One region of the Sanguibacter sp. Z41_6 genome, then DNA from elsewhere that is predicted to be linked to it. Evidence: riboswitches for the same ligand, from Rfam matches in the RefSeq annotation. Region 1 holds a riboswitch; the other holds the start of a gene.
What was found. A riboswitch is a leader RNA that binds a small molecule or an ion and turns the genes downstream of it on or off. The one in region 1 is predicted to bind thiamine pyrophosphate.
Positions count from the first base shown of each region.

Region 2: another riboswitch for thiamine pyrophosphate. It lies ahead of thiC (phosphomethylpyrimidine synthase ThiC); the one in region 1 lies ahead of thiO (glycine oxidase ThiO).

Region 1 covers NZ_JCAQIF010000003.1:500,744-508,211, reverse strand. Annotated here, with positions in the region: gene moeB (molybdopterin-synthase adenylyltransferase MoeB) at 1-1,182, shown strand, start outside; gene AC54T1_RS09950 (thiazole synthase) at 1,207-2,007, opposite strand; gene thiS (sulfur carrier protein ThiS) at 2,004-2,231, opposite strand; gene thiO (glycine oxidase ThiO) at 2,228-3,421, opposite strand; TPP riboswitch at 3,429-3,512, opposite strand; gene thiE (thiamine phosphate synthase) at 3,538-4,257, shown strand; gene guaA (glutamine-hydrolyzing GMP synthase) at 4,292-5,872, shown strand; gene AC54T1_RS09925 (hypothetical protein) at 5,950-6,948, shown strand; gene AC54T1_RS09920 (hypothetical protein) at 7,089-7,307, opposite strand; gene AC54T1_RS09915 (PspC domain-containing protein) at 7,304-7,468, opposite strand, start outside.
Region 2 covers NZ_JCAQIF010000001.1:292,259-299,726, reverse strand. Annotated here, with positions in the region: gene AC54T1_RS01410 (LppM family (lipo)protein) at 1-767, opposite strand, end outside; gene clpB (ATP-dependent chaperone ClpB) at 1,027-3,696, shown strand; gene AC54T1_RS01400 (maleylpyruvate isomerase family mycothiol-dependent enzyme) at 3,735-4,373, opposite strand; gene AC54T1_RS01395 (maleylpyruvate isomerase family mycothiol-dependent enzyme) at 4,376-5,035, opposite strand; TPP riboswitch at 5,148-5,257, shown strand; gene thiC (phosphomethylpyrimidine synthase ThiC) at 5,249-6,922, shown strand; gene AC54T1_RS01385 (septum formation family protein) at 6,941-7,393, opposite strand.

The DNA of each region.
Region 1 (7,468 bases):
GCCGCCCTCCCGCCGCTCGTCGCCGAGTCCGCCCCTCTCGAGCCCGCCGAGCTCGCCCGGTATGCGCGGCACCTGAGCCTGCCCCACCTCGGCACGAGCGGGCAGCGCCGGTTGAAGAACGCGCGTGTCCTCGTCGTGGGAGCCGGGGGCCTGGGCAGTCCCGCCCTGCTCTACCTCGCTGCGGCCGGCGTGGGGACGCTCGGGATCGTCGACGACGACGTCGTCGACACCTCGAACCTCCAGCGTCAGGTCATCCACACCGTCGCCGACGTCGGCCGGCCCAAGGTGGACTCGGCCCGGGACAGGATCCGCTCGCTCAACCCCCACGTCGAGGTGCGGACGCACCCGGTGCGGCTCGATGCCGGGAACGCGCTCGAGATCTTCCGGGAGTACGACCTCGTGCTCGACGGCGCCGACAACTTCGCGACCCGTTATCTCGTCAACGACGCGTGCGCGCTGCTCGGGATCCCGTACGTGTGGGGTTCGATCTTCCAGTTCCACGGTCAGACGAGCGTGTTCTGGGCTGCTCCGCCCGAAGGCGTCGAGCCGGTGACCTACCGAGACCTCTTCCCGACGCCGCCCCCGGCTGGTTCCGTCCCCAGCTGCGCGGAGGGTGGGGTGCTCGGTGCGCTGTGCGCGACCGTCGGCTCGGTCATGGTCACCGAGGCGGTCAAGCTCATCACGGGCGCGGGTCGCCCGCTCCTGGGCAGACTGGCCGTCTACGACGCGCTCGAGCTCACGTGGCGCCAGCTCACCGTCCACCCGGACCCCGACCTCGTGCCCGTTGTCGCGCTGGTCGACTACGAGGTGCTCTGCGGGCTCCCGCCGGCCGCGACGACGGACGACGCGAGGGCCGACGACGGCATCGAGCTGAGCGCCGCCCGGCTCGCCACGATGCTCGCGACGGGCGACGACGTCCTCGTCGTCGACGTCCGGGAGGCCTACGAGCGTCAGATCGTCGCGATCCCCGGGTCCGTCCACGTCGCCATGGACGAGCTGCTCGCGGGCGGAGGGCTCGATGCTCTCCCGAGAGACCGGCCGGTGGCGTTCTACTGCAAGATGGGCGGTCGTTCGCTCGCGGTGACCGAGGCGGCGCGCGAGCGCGGTCTGGACGCGCGCAGCGTCACCGGTGGCGTCCTCGCGTGGGTGCACGAGGTCGACCCCGGGCTGCCCGTGTACTGACCAGGCCCGGTGGGCGGCGGGCCGCTACAGCGCGAGGTCGAGCAGCCCGGTCGTGGGGGAGGACGCGAGCGCCTGCTCCCTGCGCGGGATCCGGCCGGCTCCGGCTGCGAGCCGCCCGGCGTCCACGGCCAGCCGCATCGCGCGGGCCATGCGCACCGGGTCCGCGGCCCGGGTCACGGCGGACGCGAGCAGGACCGCGTCGCACCCGAGCTCCATCGCCAGCGCCGCGTCGGAGGCGGTGCCGATCCCGGCGTCGAGGATGACGGGCACGGAGGACCAGTCGGCGATCGCGGCGATGTTGCGCGGGTTGAGGATCCCGAGGCCCGACCCGATCGGGGCGCCCAGCGGCATGACGGCAGCGCAGCCCACGTCCTGGAGCTTGCGTGCGAGCACCGGGTCGTCGTTGGTGTACGGCAGGACGACGAAGCCCGCCCGGACGAGCTCGTCCGCGGCCCGGACGAGCTCGATGGGGTCCGGCAGGAGCGTGACGTCGTCCGCGAGGACCTCGAGCTTGACCCACGGTGTCCCGCACGCCTCGCGGGCGAGCTCGGCGGTGAGCACGGCTTCGCGGGCGTTGAAGCATCCCGCGGTGTTGGGCAGGGGTCGGATGCCGTGGCGAGCGAGCAGGTCCCACACCGTGCCGCCGCCCGCAGCACCCGGCTGCGGCGTGCTCACGCGGCGCATCGCGACCGTCGTGAGCTCGGTCCCGGAGGCGACGAGCGCCTCCTCGAGGTGCAGGAGGTTCGGTGCCCCGCCGGTGCCCATGACGAGGCGGGACGTGAACGTGACTCCCGCGACGACGAACGCGTCAGGCTCCTCGGTCATCCGCCCTGCACCGCCGTGACGATCTCGACGCGGTCCCCGACGGTGAGCCCGGTGCCCGCCCACCGTCCCCGGGGGACGACGTGGTCGTTGATGGCGACCGCGACGCCGCTCGGTGCACCGTCCGACGCGCAGGCCGGCGCGTAGAGCGCGACGAGGGACCGGAGGTCGGTGAGCCCGGCGAGCGCCCGCTCCTCACCGTTGACGACGATCGATCCGCGGGTCATCGGTCCGCTCCGGTGAGCGCGAAGCGGAGGGGATCGACCGCGGGGGGAGGACTGCCGTGTCGGCCCGCGAACAGGTCGTCGAGGAGGTCTGCGGTGAGCGGGGTGAGCAGGACGCCGTTGCGGTGGTGGCCGGTCGCGGCGACGAGGCCGGGCACGGACGTCCGGCCGATGAGGGGCAGGTTGTCCGGCGTCCCGGGACGGGCCCGCGCGGTGACCTCGACGAACGTGAGCTCGTCGATGCCCGGGACGAGTGCCCGCGCGTCCCGCAGGAGCGCGTGGACCCCACCGGCCGTGGCGGTGGGCACGTCGCGTTCCTCGCTCGTCGCACCCACGACCACCTCCCCGCCGGGCCGTGGCACGACGTAGACCGGGCGCATCTGGACCGTCCCGCGCACGACGTGGCGCAGCCCGAAGCCCGTCCCGCGCGCGTCGAGCCGGAGCGCCTCGCCCATGACCGGCCGGGTCGGCAGCACGACCTCGGGGACGTCGCCCAGCAGCCCGCCCGACGCCGCACCTGCGGCGAGCACGACGACGCCGGCGTGGTGGGTCCCGCCTGCGCTGTCCTCGGCGCCGACGACGTCGCCGGACGGTGAGCGCAGGAGGCGCGCGGCCGCGTGCCGCACGATGGTCGCGGTCCGCCCGCCCGAACCCGAGCCCGTGAGAGCCGTGAGCAACGCGGCGTGGGTCGCACGGGGGTCGACCTGGTGGTCGCCGGCCACCCGGTACGCGCCGGACAGGCGGCCGCCGAGGAACGGCTCCTCCTCCCGCGCCTGGGAGACGGTGAGCTCCTCGGAGCTCAGGCCGAGCGCCCGGTGGAGCTCCGCGAGCCGCCTGCCCTGCGCGGCGTCGGCCTGGTCGTACGCCACGGACAGCGTGCCGCACGCCTGCAGTCCGGTGGGGCTGCCCGTCGCGTCCTCGAGCTCCGCCGCGAAGGCCGGCCACCGCCCGGCCGACGCGACACAGAGCTCGGTGAGCGACTCCTCACCGAAGCTCGCCTCGGTGACCGGTGCGAGCATCCCCGCCGCAGCGTGGGTGGCGCCGGTGCCGGGCGCCGGATCGAGGCAGGTGACGGTGAGGCCTGCGCGCAGGGCGCGCCATGCGGCCGTGGCACCGATGATGCCGAGCCCCACGACGAGGACGTCGCTCGTCGTGGGGCGAGCGGGCGTGGACCGATCGACAGGTGCGCGCATGCGCTGTGCTCCCTTCGCTGGCATGACCCAGAGCAGGTTCGACGGTCGGCGTGACGCCCTCTCAGCCCCGCCGTGTGCGGGGCTCCCGTGCGTCAGCCACAGTACACTCACGCCCCATGACGCTCACGGAGCACGGCGCGGCCCCCCTGCCCGACGACAGCGCCACGGGCTCTCTCGCGGCCCGCGCGTCCGTGCGCCGCCGCCTGGCCGACGCCCGGCTGTACCTGTGCACCGACGCGCGCGCGGACCGCGGCGACCGGGCGGACTTCGCGGCGTTCGTCCGCACCGTGCTGCGGGCCGGTGTCGACGTCATCCAGCTGCGGGACCGGTCCCTGGACGTCGTCGAGGAGCTCGAGCTGCTCGCGCTCATGGCCGCCCTCACCGAGGAGGAGGGCGCGCTGCTCGCCGTCAACGACCGCGCCGACGTGGCGACAGCGGCAGGAGCGCAGATCCTGCACACCGGCCAGCGCGACCTGCCGGTCACCGTCGCGCGCGGCCTCGTCGGCCCGTCCGTCGGCATCGGACGCTCCACGCGCGGCGGGGAGCAGGCCGTAGCAGCGGACGCCGACCCGGACGTCGACTACTTCTGCGTCGGCCCGGTCCATGCCACTCCGACGAAGCCTGGCCGGTCCGCCGTCGGCGTGGACGCCGTGCGGGACGTCGCACGCCTCGCCCCGACGACGCCCTGGTTCGCGATCGGCGGGATCGACCTCGCGACGCTGCGACCCGTCCTCGACGCCGGTGCGCGTCGTGTCGTCGTCGTCCGGGCGATCACGGACGCGAGCGACCCCGCGGAGGCGACGAGGAGGATCCGGGCCGCCGTCGTGGGCGCTTGAACCCCGCCCGACGTGCGCCGACTATCCTGGGGTCGTGACGCAGACCCCAACCTCCTTGCCGCGCCCCGTCCTCGTCGTGGACTTCGGTGCCCAGTACGCCCAGCTCATCGCGCGCCGTGTCCGCGAGGCCAACGTGTACTCCGAGATCGTCCCCAGCACCTTCACGGTCGAGCAGATGCTCGCGAAGGACCCGGCGGCGATCATCCTCTCGGGCGGTCCGTCGTCCGTCTACGCCACGGGCGCCCCGTTCGTCGACCCTGAGCTGTTCACCGCCGGCGTCCCTGTCCTGGGCATCTGCTACGGCTTCCAGGCGATGGCCAAGGCGCTCGGAGGATCCGTCGCCCAGACCGGCCTGTCCGAGTACGGCGGGACGTTCGTCGAGATCAACCACCCCGGTTCCCTCCTCGAGGGATCGCCCGAGCAGCAGACGACGTGGATGAGCCACGGCGACGCCGTGCACTCCGCCCCCGAGGGCTTCGAGGTCCTCGCGACGTCGGCCGGCTCGCCCGTGGCCGCGTTCGAGGACACGGAGCGTCACCTCTACGGCGTGCAGTGGCACCCCGAGGTCAGGCACTCGCCCCTCGGCCAGAAGGCGATCGAGAACTTCCTCTACCGCGGCGCCGGGCTCGCACCCGACTGGACGCCCGGCAACGTCATCGCCGACCAGGTCGAGATCATCCGCGCGCAGGTGGGCGACGCCCGGGTCGTCTGCGGCCTCTCCGGCGGCGTCGACTCCTCCGTGGCGGCCGCGCTCGTGCAGAAGGCCGTCGGAGACCAGCTCACCTGCGTGTTCGTCGACCACGGTCTGCTGCGGGCCGGTGAGGCCGAGCAGGTCGAGAAGGACTTCGTCGACGCCACCGGCGTGCAGCTCAAGGTCGTCAACGCCCAGCAGCGTTTCCTCCAGGCGCTCGCCGGGGTGAGCGACCCCGAGACGAAGCGCAAGATCATCGGCCGTGAGTTCATCCGCGTGTTCGAGGACGCCGCGCGCGAGGTCGTCGCCGACGCGGGAGCGCACGGTGACGAGGTGAAGTTCCTCGTGCAAGGCACGCTCTACCCGGACGTCGTCGAGTCCGGCGGTGGTGAGGGTGCTGCGAACATCAAGAGCCACCACAACGTCGGCGGGCTCCCTGACGACCTGCAGTTCTCCCTCGTGGAGCCGCTGCGCACCCTGTTCAAGGACGAGGTGCGGGCCGTCGGCCTCGAGCTCGGCGTGCCCGAGGGCATCGTCTGGCGCCAGCCGTTCCCTGGGCCCGGCCTCGGGATCCGGATCGTCGGAGAGGTCACCGGCGAGCGGCTGGAGATCCTCCGTGCCGCGGACGCGATCGCCCGCGAGGAGCTCACGCGCGCCGGCCTCGACCGGGAGATCTGGCAGTGCCCCGTCGTGCTGCTCGGCGACGTGCGGTCCGTCGGCGTGCAGGGCGACGGGCGCACCTACGGGCACCCCATCGTCCTGCGTCCCGTGTCCTCCGAGGACGCGATGACAGCCGACTGGACCCGCCTGCCGTACGACGTGCTGGCGACCATCTCCACGCGCATCACCAACGAGGTCAAGGACGTCAACCGTGTCGTCCTGGACGTCACGAGCAAGCCACCGGGCACCATCGAGTGGGAGTGACTCACCGCCCGCATCCGTAGCCCTCTCGCTACGGTGGGACAGAGAGCATGCAGGCACGACCAACGAAGGAGTGCACGATGGCGAGCAAGGTCACGATCAGGCAGAGCAAGGGTGTGGGGGTCGTCGGGCTGCTGACGCTCATCGCGGGAGTGGTCCTCCTCATCGCGGGTGGCATCACGTGGTGGGCGGTCGCGGACAAGCTGGCGGACGAGGAGATCACCGTCTCCGAGGACGCGTCCTTCCTCGCGGGGAAGAAGGTCAACGACCCGTTCTCGGCCTTCGCCCAGGCTGACGTCATCAACAAGCACGCTCTCGAGGCGTCCGACGGCAACACGTACGCGGAGCTCGGGCAGGGCGACGAGCGGCGCGAGACGGTGATGAACGCGTCGTTCCTGCGAGCGTCGCTCTTCACGTCGGTCGTGTCGTTCGGCGTGGCGGCCCTCGTCATGGGCCTCGGGATCCTCTTCATCATCAACGGGTGGGCGCTGCGCCGTATGGCCGGTGGACCGCCGGTCGTCGTCGAGACCTCGGACGACCGTGACGGCGGCGACCGCGGGGACCGCGGCGGCCGCTCGGCACGCACCGACACGTCGCGTGCGGACAGCACGCGCCACGAGGCCGGCCTGCCGGCCGAGGCGAGCAAGGAGCCCGGGACGCGGCGCAGCGGACCCATCGCGTCGTCTGTGACGACGCCGGCCGCACAGCGCTCCGACGCGGCACCGTCCACGACCGCCACGCCGATCGTCCCGGCCTCGGGCCGGGCCGCGTCCCAGCACGACGCCGCCCCCGCCACGGGTGCGACTCCCGTCGCCCCGCGCGAGGACCCGGTCCGGCTGAGCCGCACCGACCGCATCGGTTCGTCTCCCGCACCGGCGGGCCTGCGGCCGGCCACTGCCGCGTCGGCGTCCGACGCGACCGCCGTCCAGCCCGCGGTCTCCGCGGAGGACTCGTCCGCCGAGGGCTCCCGGCCCGATGGTGTGGGACGTCCGGAGACGGACGGGCGCCCGGCCGGATGGGCGTCGCCCGCCGACCGCGTCCCGCCGGCCGACGACGCGCGAGGCTCGTCCGGCAGCTGAGGGACGCCCGACAACGAGGACGGGCACCGGGGGGAGACCCCCGGTGCCCGTCCTCGTTCCTGCATGTGCTCGCGCGACGTGCGGCGTCGCGGGCTGCGCGTCAGCGTCGCGCCCTGCGCATCAGCGTCGCGCCCTGCGCGTCAGCGTCGCCGGACCGCCTTCGCGACCGACACTCCCACGAGCGCGGCGCCGGCCGCGGCGAGCGCGATGATGAGCGCCAGCTCCTCGTCGAACTCCGCGCCGAGGAGGCGCGCCAGGAAACCTGCCCCGACGAGGGCGACGAACACGCCCCAGATGAGGGTCGGTACGGCGACCCCGGGACGGGACGTCGCCGGTCGCGTGCTGCTCGTGCCGCTCATGAGTCCTCCTTGATGATGACGTTGCCCACGCCGTGGCTGATCTCCAGGTGGATCTGCGCGTCCTCGCCGTCGGCGACGTCCCGCGTCTCGAAGGTTGCCGAGCTGATCCCGAGGCCCCCGACGCTGCGCTCCTGTCGGTGGTCCTCGTCGCCGATCACCCA
Region 2 (7,468 bases), on a different contig from region 1:
CCCTGGCCGCCGGTGGGGCCGTTGCCGCCGTTCTTGTTCTTGTTGCGCAGGAGGAACCACGTGACGAGCCCGGCGAGCGCGAGCACGACGATGCCGATGACGAGCCACAGGACCCAGCCGTTGCCGTCGTCGGAGTCCTCGTCCGCCTCGGAGCTCGTGTCGTCGGCCGGTGCGTCGCCGCCGTCGACCGGGCCGCGGGCCGACATCTCGAGCACCTCACCGTAGACGGCCGTCCAGGTGACCGTGCTGCCGTCGATCTCGCCGGTGGCCTCGGTGACCTCGCCGGGGAACGTCACCATGAACTGGATGTCGATCGAGTCGAGCATGTCCTGCATCTCGGCGGCGACGTCGTCGTCCGCGCCCTCGAGGTCACCCATGTCGGTGCCCATCTCCTCGGCGAGGTCGAGCGTGCCGGAGACGACGTACTCGTCGCCCTCCCGGGTGATGGACAGCGAGTCGTCCGCGCCCTCGAACTCGTCGAGGGGCAGCTCCTCGAACGAGAGCTCCTTGCCGGTGTAGCCGTCCTCGGCGTAGTCCGTGGAGGTCATCTCCTCGGGCATGTCGCTCTCGAAGTCGGAGCCGTACATCTCCCAGAACTCGTCGGTGGTCATGCCGGCGTCCTCGATCACCTGGTCCTCGACGGCCATGATGATCGATCCGCTGACGGTGTCGTCGTCGTTGATGGTCATGGCCGTGTGCATGCGCATGCACCCGCTGAGGCTCAGGGCGATGGCGGCGGTGGCCGCCACAGCGGTCATCTTCTTCATGGTCATCCTTCGGTCTCCGCGAGCAGCCGGCGGGCCGGATCGGTGGTGCTGCTCGGCGCTGGGTCAACTCTTCCACAGCATGGCCCTGCGCAGCCGCCGGAGAGCGGGTGAGGGTAGTTCTCCCCAGTCTGCCCGGTTCCCGCGGACGAGCCGGGGCGGGGAGGTGGAGGGCTGGTCGGGTGTGTCATCCCTGGCAGGGCGAAGTTGAGTGAATTAGACTCAAGTTCAGCCACACCGTGCACGACCAGCTGGAGGATCCATGGATGCTCACCTGACCACCTTGTCCCAGCAGGCGCTGGGGGAGGCGATCCAGTCGGCGACCGCCGCGGGCAACCCGCAGGTGGAGCCCGTCCACCTGCTCGCCGCCCTGCTCGCCCAGACCACGGGCACCACTCCCGGTCTCCTGCGCGAGATCGGTGCGGACCCGCAGGCGATCGGCGCCGACGTCCGCCGTGCCCTCGTCGCTCTCCCGACGGTCACCGGCAACGCTGTCGCGGAGCCGACGGTCTCGCCCGCCCTCACCGCAGTGCTCAAGCACGCGCGCACCGAGGCGTCCGACCTCACCGACGAGTACCTCTCCACCGAGCACCTGCTCCTCGGGCTCGCGGCGGCGCCGTCCCCCACCGCGGACCTGCTGCGTCGTGCGGGGGTCACCCGGGACGCGCTCGCTGCTGCGATCCCCGCGGTGCGCGGTAACAAGCGCGTCACCTCACCCAACCCCGAGGGCACGTACAAGGCGCTCGAGCAGTACGGTCTCGACCTCACGCAGGCGGCGAGCGAAGGTCGGCTCGACCCCGTCGTCGGGCGGGACGCCGAGATCCGACGCGTCGTCCAGGTGCTCTCGCGGCGCACGAAGAACAACCCCGTCCTCATCGGCGAGCCCGGCGTCGGCAAGACGGCAGTCGTCGAAGGGCTGGCCCAGCGCATCGTCGCGGGCGACGTCCCGGACTCCCTCAAGGGCAAGCGCCTCATCTCGCTCGACCTCGCCGCGATGCTCGCGGGCGCCAAGTACCGGGGCGACTTCGAGGAGCGCCTCAAGGCGGTGCTCGAGGAGATCAAGGGGTCCGACGGTGAGGTCGTCACCTTCATCGACGAGCTGCACACGGTGGTCGGCGCGGGTGGTGGTGGCGGGGACTCGTCCATCGACGCCGGGAACATGCTCAAGCCGATGCTCGCCCGGGGCGAGCTGCGCCTCGTGGGCGCCACGACGCTCGACGAGTACCGCGAGAGCATCGAGAAGGACCCGGCCCTCGAGCGGCGGTTCCAGCAGGTGTTCGTCGGTGAGCCCTCGGTCGAGGACACCATCGCCATCCTGCGTGGTCTGAACTCCCGCTACGAGGCGCACCACCGGGTGACGATCTCCGACGCCGCGCTCGTCGCGGCGGCCACGCTCTCCGACCGGTACATCAGCGGGCGCCAGCTGCCCGACAAGGCGATCGACCTCGTCGACGAGGCCGCGTCCCGGCTGCGCATGGAGATGGACTCGTCCCCGACGGAGATCGACACCCTCCAGCGAGCCGTGACGCGCCTCGAGATGGAGGAGCTCGCGCTGTCCAAGGCTGAGGACGACGCCTCGAAGCAGCGGCTCACGGAGCTGCGCGCCACCCTGGCCGACCGACGCGAGGAGCTCGCGGCCCTCACCGCCCGCTGGCAGGCGGAGAAGGGCGGGTTCAACCGCGTCGGCGAGCTGCGCAAGCGCAAGGACGAGCTCGAGTCCCAGCGGGACCGCGCCGAGCGCGAGGGCGACCTCGAGACGGCGTCGCGCATCCGGTACGGCGAGCTCCCGGCACTCGAGAAGGAGCTGGCCGGAGCCGAGGAGGCCGAGCGGGAGGCCGAGTCGGACGAGGACGCGCTGCCCCGCCTCGTCGGTGACAAGGTGGGCGCGGACGAGATCGCCGAGGTCGTCTCGGCCTGGACGGGCATCCCCGCGGGCCGCCTGCTCCAGGGCGAGAGCAAGAAGCTCCTGTCGATGGAGGAGATCATCGGCCAGCGCCTCATCGGCCAGAAGGCCGCCGTCGCGGCCGTGTCCGACGCGGTGCGTCGTGCCCGCGCCGGGGTGTCGGACCCCAACCGGCCCACGGGCTCGTTCCTCTTCCTCGGTCCCACCGGCGTCGGCAAGACCGAGCTGGCGAAGTCGCTCGCCGACTTCCTGTTCGACGACGAGCGCGCGATGGTCCGCATCGACATGTCGGAGTACAGCGAGAAGCACAGCGTCGCCCGGCTCGTCGGTGCGCCTCCCGGGTACGTCGGCTACGAGGAGGGCGGTCAGCTCACCGAGGCCGTCCGGCGGCGTCCGTACTCCGTCGTGCTCCTCGACGAGGTGGAGAAGGCGCACCCCGAGGTGTTCGACATCCTCCTGCAGGTGCTCGACGACGGGCGGCTCACCGACGGCCAGGGGCGCACGGTCGACTTCCGCAACGTCATCCTCGTGCTCACCTCCAACCTCGGGTCCCAGTACCTCGTCGACCCGCTGCTCGACGACGCCGCGCGCCGGGAGGCCGTCATGGCGGCGGTCCGCGACGCGTTCAAGCCGGAGTTCCTCAACCGCCTCGACGAGATCGTGATGTTCGACGCCCTCGGTCTCGACGACCTCGCACGGATCGTCGACCTCCAGGTGGCGGAGCTCGCGAAGCGCCTCGAGTCGCGTCGCATCGTCCTGGACGTCACCCAGGCGGCGCGCGAGTGGCTCGCCATCGAAGGGTTCGACCCGACGTACGGGGCGCGGCCCCTGCGTCGCCTCGTGCAGCGGCAGATCGGCGACCAGCTCGCCCGGCTCATGCTCTCGGGCGAGGTGGGCGACGGGGCGACCGTCGTCGTCGACCACCCGGTCGACGTCGGCGCGGAGCAGGTGCTCGTCGACGGCGCGGACGACGCGGTGGCCGGTCCCAGCTCGGCCCAGTCCGGCGGCCTGGTCCTCACGGTGCGCTGACCGGACCTCCGTGCGGGCGAGCTCAGGACGCCTGACGTTCAGGTGATGCGGCGGCGGATCTCGGGCACTCCGGGGCCGGTGAGCTCGTCGAGGTAGGCGGGCCGACCGGCCATGGTCATGAGGAGGGCGAGCGTCGGACCGGAGACGAGGGGCCCGGAGCCGGCGTGGAACGGCCCGTCGTCGGCACGCAGCTCGAGGCTGGCCGTGTGCGTGCGGCTCGGCACGGCGAAGTCGCGCCGCGCGTAGAACTCTGCGACGGGCGTCAGTGCCTCGATGCTCGGGGTCGGGGAGAGTCCCAGCGGGCGGCGGATGTCCTGGGCGTGCACGAGGACCTCGCCGAGGTAGGCCGGGGTGTGGCTCGTCGCCGCGGTCGTGCTCGGGACGACAGCGCGGAACCGGGCGAGCGTCTCGGCCGGTGTGCTCCCGCGGTGCTCGCGCATCCGGCGGTCGTTGTGCACCTCGACGCGGAAGCGTGCGCCGACGATGCTGCGAACCCACCTCCACGTCCCGGTGCTCGCGGCGGCGACGAGGTGGGCGACGACGTCCTCGACGTCCCACGCTCCGCACAGGGTGCTGTGCCGCCACTGGTCGTCACCCAGGCTCGCGAGGTCGTCGGCCAGCGCGGCCCGTTCGGCGTGGACCAGGGTCCAGAGGTGGTCGTCGTCGCGCGTGGCCATGTCTACTCTCCTCCGGGTCGGGTGGGTCCTGGGGCGGCCGTGAGGTGCTGGGCGCCAGGGCCGACCAGCAGGTCGGGGTCGAGGGGGCGGCCCGAGACGGCCATGAGGAGGTCGAGCGGGTCGCCGCGGACCTCGTCGCCCGTCCCCCAGGTGGCGCCGGTGCGTGCGTCGACGAGCTGCAGCCCGGCGGCTCGTTCCTTTCCGCCCCCGAACGACACGGGGGTGCGCAGCTGGTACGCCAGCGCGGCCCCGACGTCGTCGGGCGGGTACGTCCCGACGATGCCGAGCGGTCGCCGCACGTCCTCGCCGTGGACGATCGCCTCGACGAGCCGCGTCGCGATATTGACCGGCGGTGTCCGGGTGAGGTCAGCAGCCTGCTCGAGGGCGTGGAGCGTCTCGCGGGGGTCCGCCCGCCTCTGGCGTGCGATGCCACGCTCGTTGGCGCGGTCGAAGTCCATGCGGGCGGCGACGAGGTCGCGGACGAACGAGACGCGGCCGGTGCGCGCGGTGTCCACGAGGTGCGCGACGACGTCGTGCACGTCCCAGCCCGGGCAGAGCGACGGTGCGCGCCACTGCTCGCCGCGGAGCCCGGTGAGGTCCGCGACGAGGCGGCGGCGCTCGGCGCGGACGGTCTGCCAGACGGCTGCTGCTGTCCCACGCATGTCTGCTCCTGCCGGTGGTGGGCCACGATGCTCGCCGCGGAGATGCGCGCGTCGTCATCGTCGAGACTACTGCCTGAGCGGGTGCCCGGTTTGGGGTACGGTGTCCGGACAACCACACATGCACGGGAGCTCGCAGCAGCGAGCTGAGAGGGCGGCTCAGCGCCGCCGACCGTTCGAACCTGTCCGGATCATGCCGGCGTAGGGAGAAGCTCGATGAGCACGATGGATGCTGCGCGCACGCCTGTCACCACCCAGACCGTCACCACGGGTCCCATCGCGGGATCGTCGAAGGTGTACCTGCCCGTCCCGGACGCACCGGGCCTGACGTTCCCCGTCCGCCGGGTCAACCTCAGCAACGGCGAGCACCTCGACCTCTACGACACGTCCGGCCCGTACACGGACGACTCCCCGGACGCCCCGGCGATCGACGTCGTCGCGGGTCTGGCCCCGACGCGCGACGCATGGGAACGGCCCGAGCCGGTCGACGGTGCGAGCACCCAGCTCGCGTGGGCCCGTGCCGGGATCCTCACGCCGGAGATGCGGATCGCCGCGGCCCGCGAGGGCGTCGACCCGGAGCTCGTCCGCTCGGAGGTGGCACGCGGGCGCGCGGTCATCCCCGCGAACCGCAACCACCCCGAGCTCGAGCCGATGGTCATCGGCAAGGCGTTCGCCGTGAAGATCAACGCGAACATCGGCAACTCCGCGGTGACGTCCTCCATCGAGGAGGAGGTCGAGAAGATGGTGTGGGCAGCCCGGTGGGGGGCGGACACCCTCATGGACCTGTCCACGGGCAAGGACATCCACGCCACGCGCGAGTGGATCATGCGCAACTCCCCGATCCCCGTCGGCACGGTGCCGATCTACCAGGCGCTGGAGAAGGTCAAGGGCGACCCCGCGAAGCTCACGTGGGAGGTGTACCGGGACACGGTGATCGAGCAGTGCGAGCAGGGCGTCGACTACATGACCGTGCACGCCGGGGTGCTGCTGCGCTACATCCCGCTCACCGCCCGCCGGGTCACCGGGATCGTCTCCCGCGGTGGTGCGATCATGGCGGCGTGGTGCCTGGCGCACCACGAGGAGTCGTTCCTCTACACCCGGTTCGCCGAGCTGTGCGAGATCTTCCGTCGCTACGACGTGACGTTCTCCCTCGGCGACGGCCTGCGCCCCGGCTCCATCGCGGACGCCAACGACGCCGCGCAGTTCGCGGAGCTCCGCACTCTCGGAGAGCTGACGAGGGTCGCGAAGTCGTACGGCGTGCAGGTGATGATCGAGGGCCCCGGCCACGTGCCGATGCACAAGATCGTCGAGAACGTGCGGCTCGAGGAGGAGCTGTGCGAGGAGGCGCCGTTCTACACGCTCGGCCCGCTCGCCACCGACATCGCCCCGGCCTACGACCACATCACCTCGGCGATCGGCGCGGCGATCATCGCCCGGGCCGGCACCGCGATGCTCTGCTACGTCACGCCCAAGGAGCACCTCGGTCTGCCGGACCGCGACGACGTGAAGACCGGGGTCATCACGTACAAGATCGCGGCGCACTCCGCGGACCTCGCCAAGCAGCACCCGCGCGCGCAGGAGCGCGACGACGCGTTGTCCCGGGCCCGGTTCGAGTTCCGCTGGAACGACCAGTTCGCCCTGTCCCTCGACCCGGACACCGCGCGGGCGTTCCACGACGAGACGCTCCCCGCCGAGCCCGCGAAGACGGCGCACTTCTGCTCGATGTGCGGACCGAAGTTCTGCTCCATGCGGATCTCCGCGGACGTGCGCGAGTACGCCGAGAAGAACGGACTCACCACGGTGGATGCCATCGAGGTGGGCATGGCCGAGAAGTCGAGAGAGTTCGAGGACGCCGGCGGCCGCGTCTACCTGCCGGTCACCCAGGCGTAGCGCCGGGGCCGGCGCCCGTCACAGCTGCGCGGCCATGCTCTCGCCGATCGTGGTGCCCTCGGGTGTCGTGACGACGCACAGCCCGGTCCGGTCCCCGTCGGCCCACGAGTCCTTGCTCGGGAACCACAACGAGAAGCTGAGGTCGTCCGGGTCGAACGTGCCTGTGCTCACGGCGTCCTGGGTGCACACCTCCGCGAGCTGTTCACGCAGCGGTCGCGTCCCCGGGTAGTCGTCGGCGTCGTCGTACGTCACTCCCGCGACGGCCTGCGACGGGTGCTGCTCGTCGCACGGGACGACCGTCACCGTGTCCACGGCGCGCCCCGTGCGCGGTGCGTCGAAGCAGTTCCCGACGACGACCTGCTGGGAGGACACCTCCACCTCCTCCGTCACCTCGGCCTCGAGCGGCTCGATGCTCGGTCCGCGGTCGAGGAGGAGGAACGCGCCGACACCGACGAGCACGATCACGGCCACCCCCACCGCCACCAGGAGGGTCCGACGTCCCCGGCGACGTGCCGCGGGGGCGGTGGGTGCAGGGACGTCGGGAGC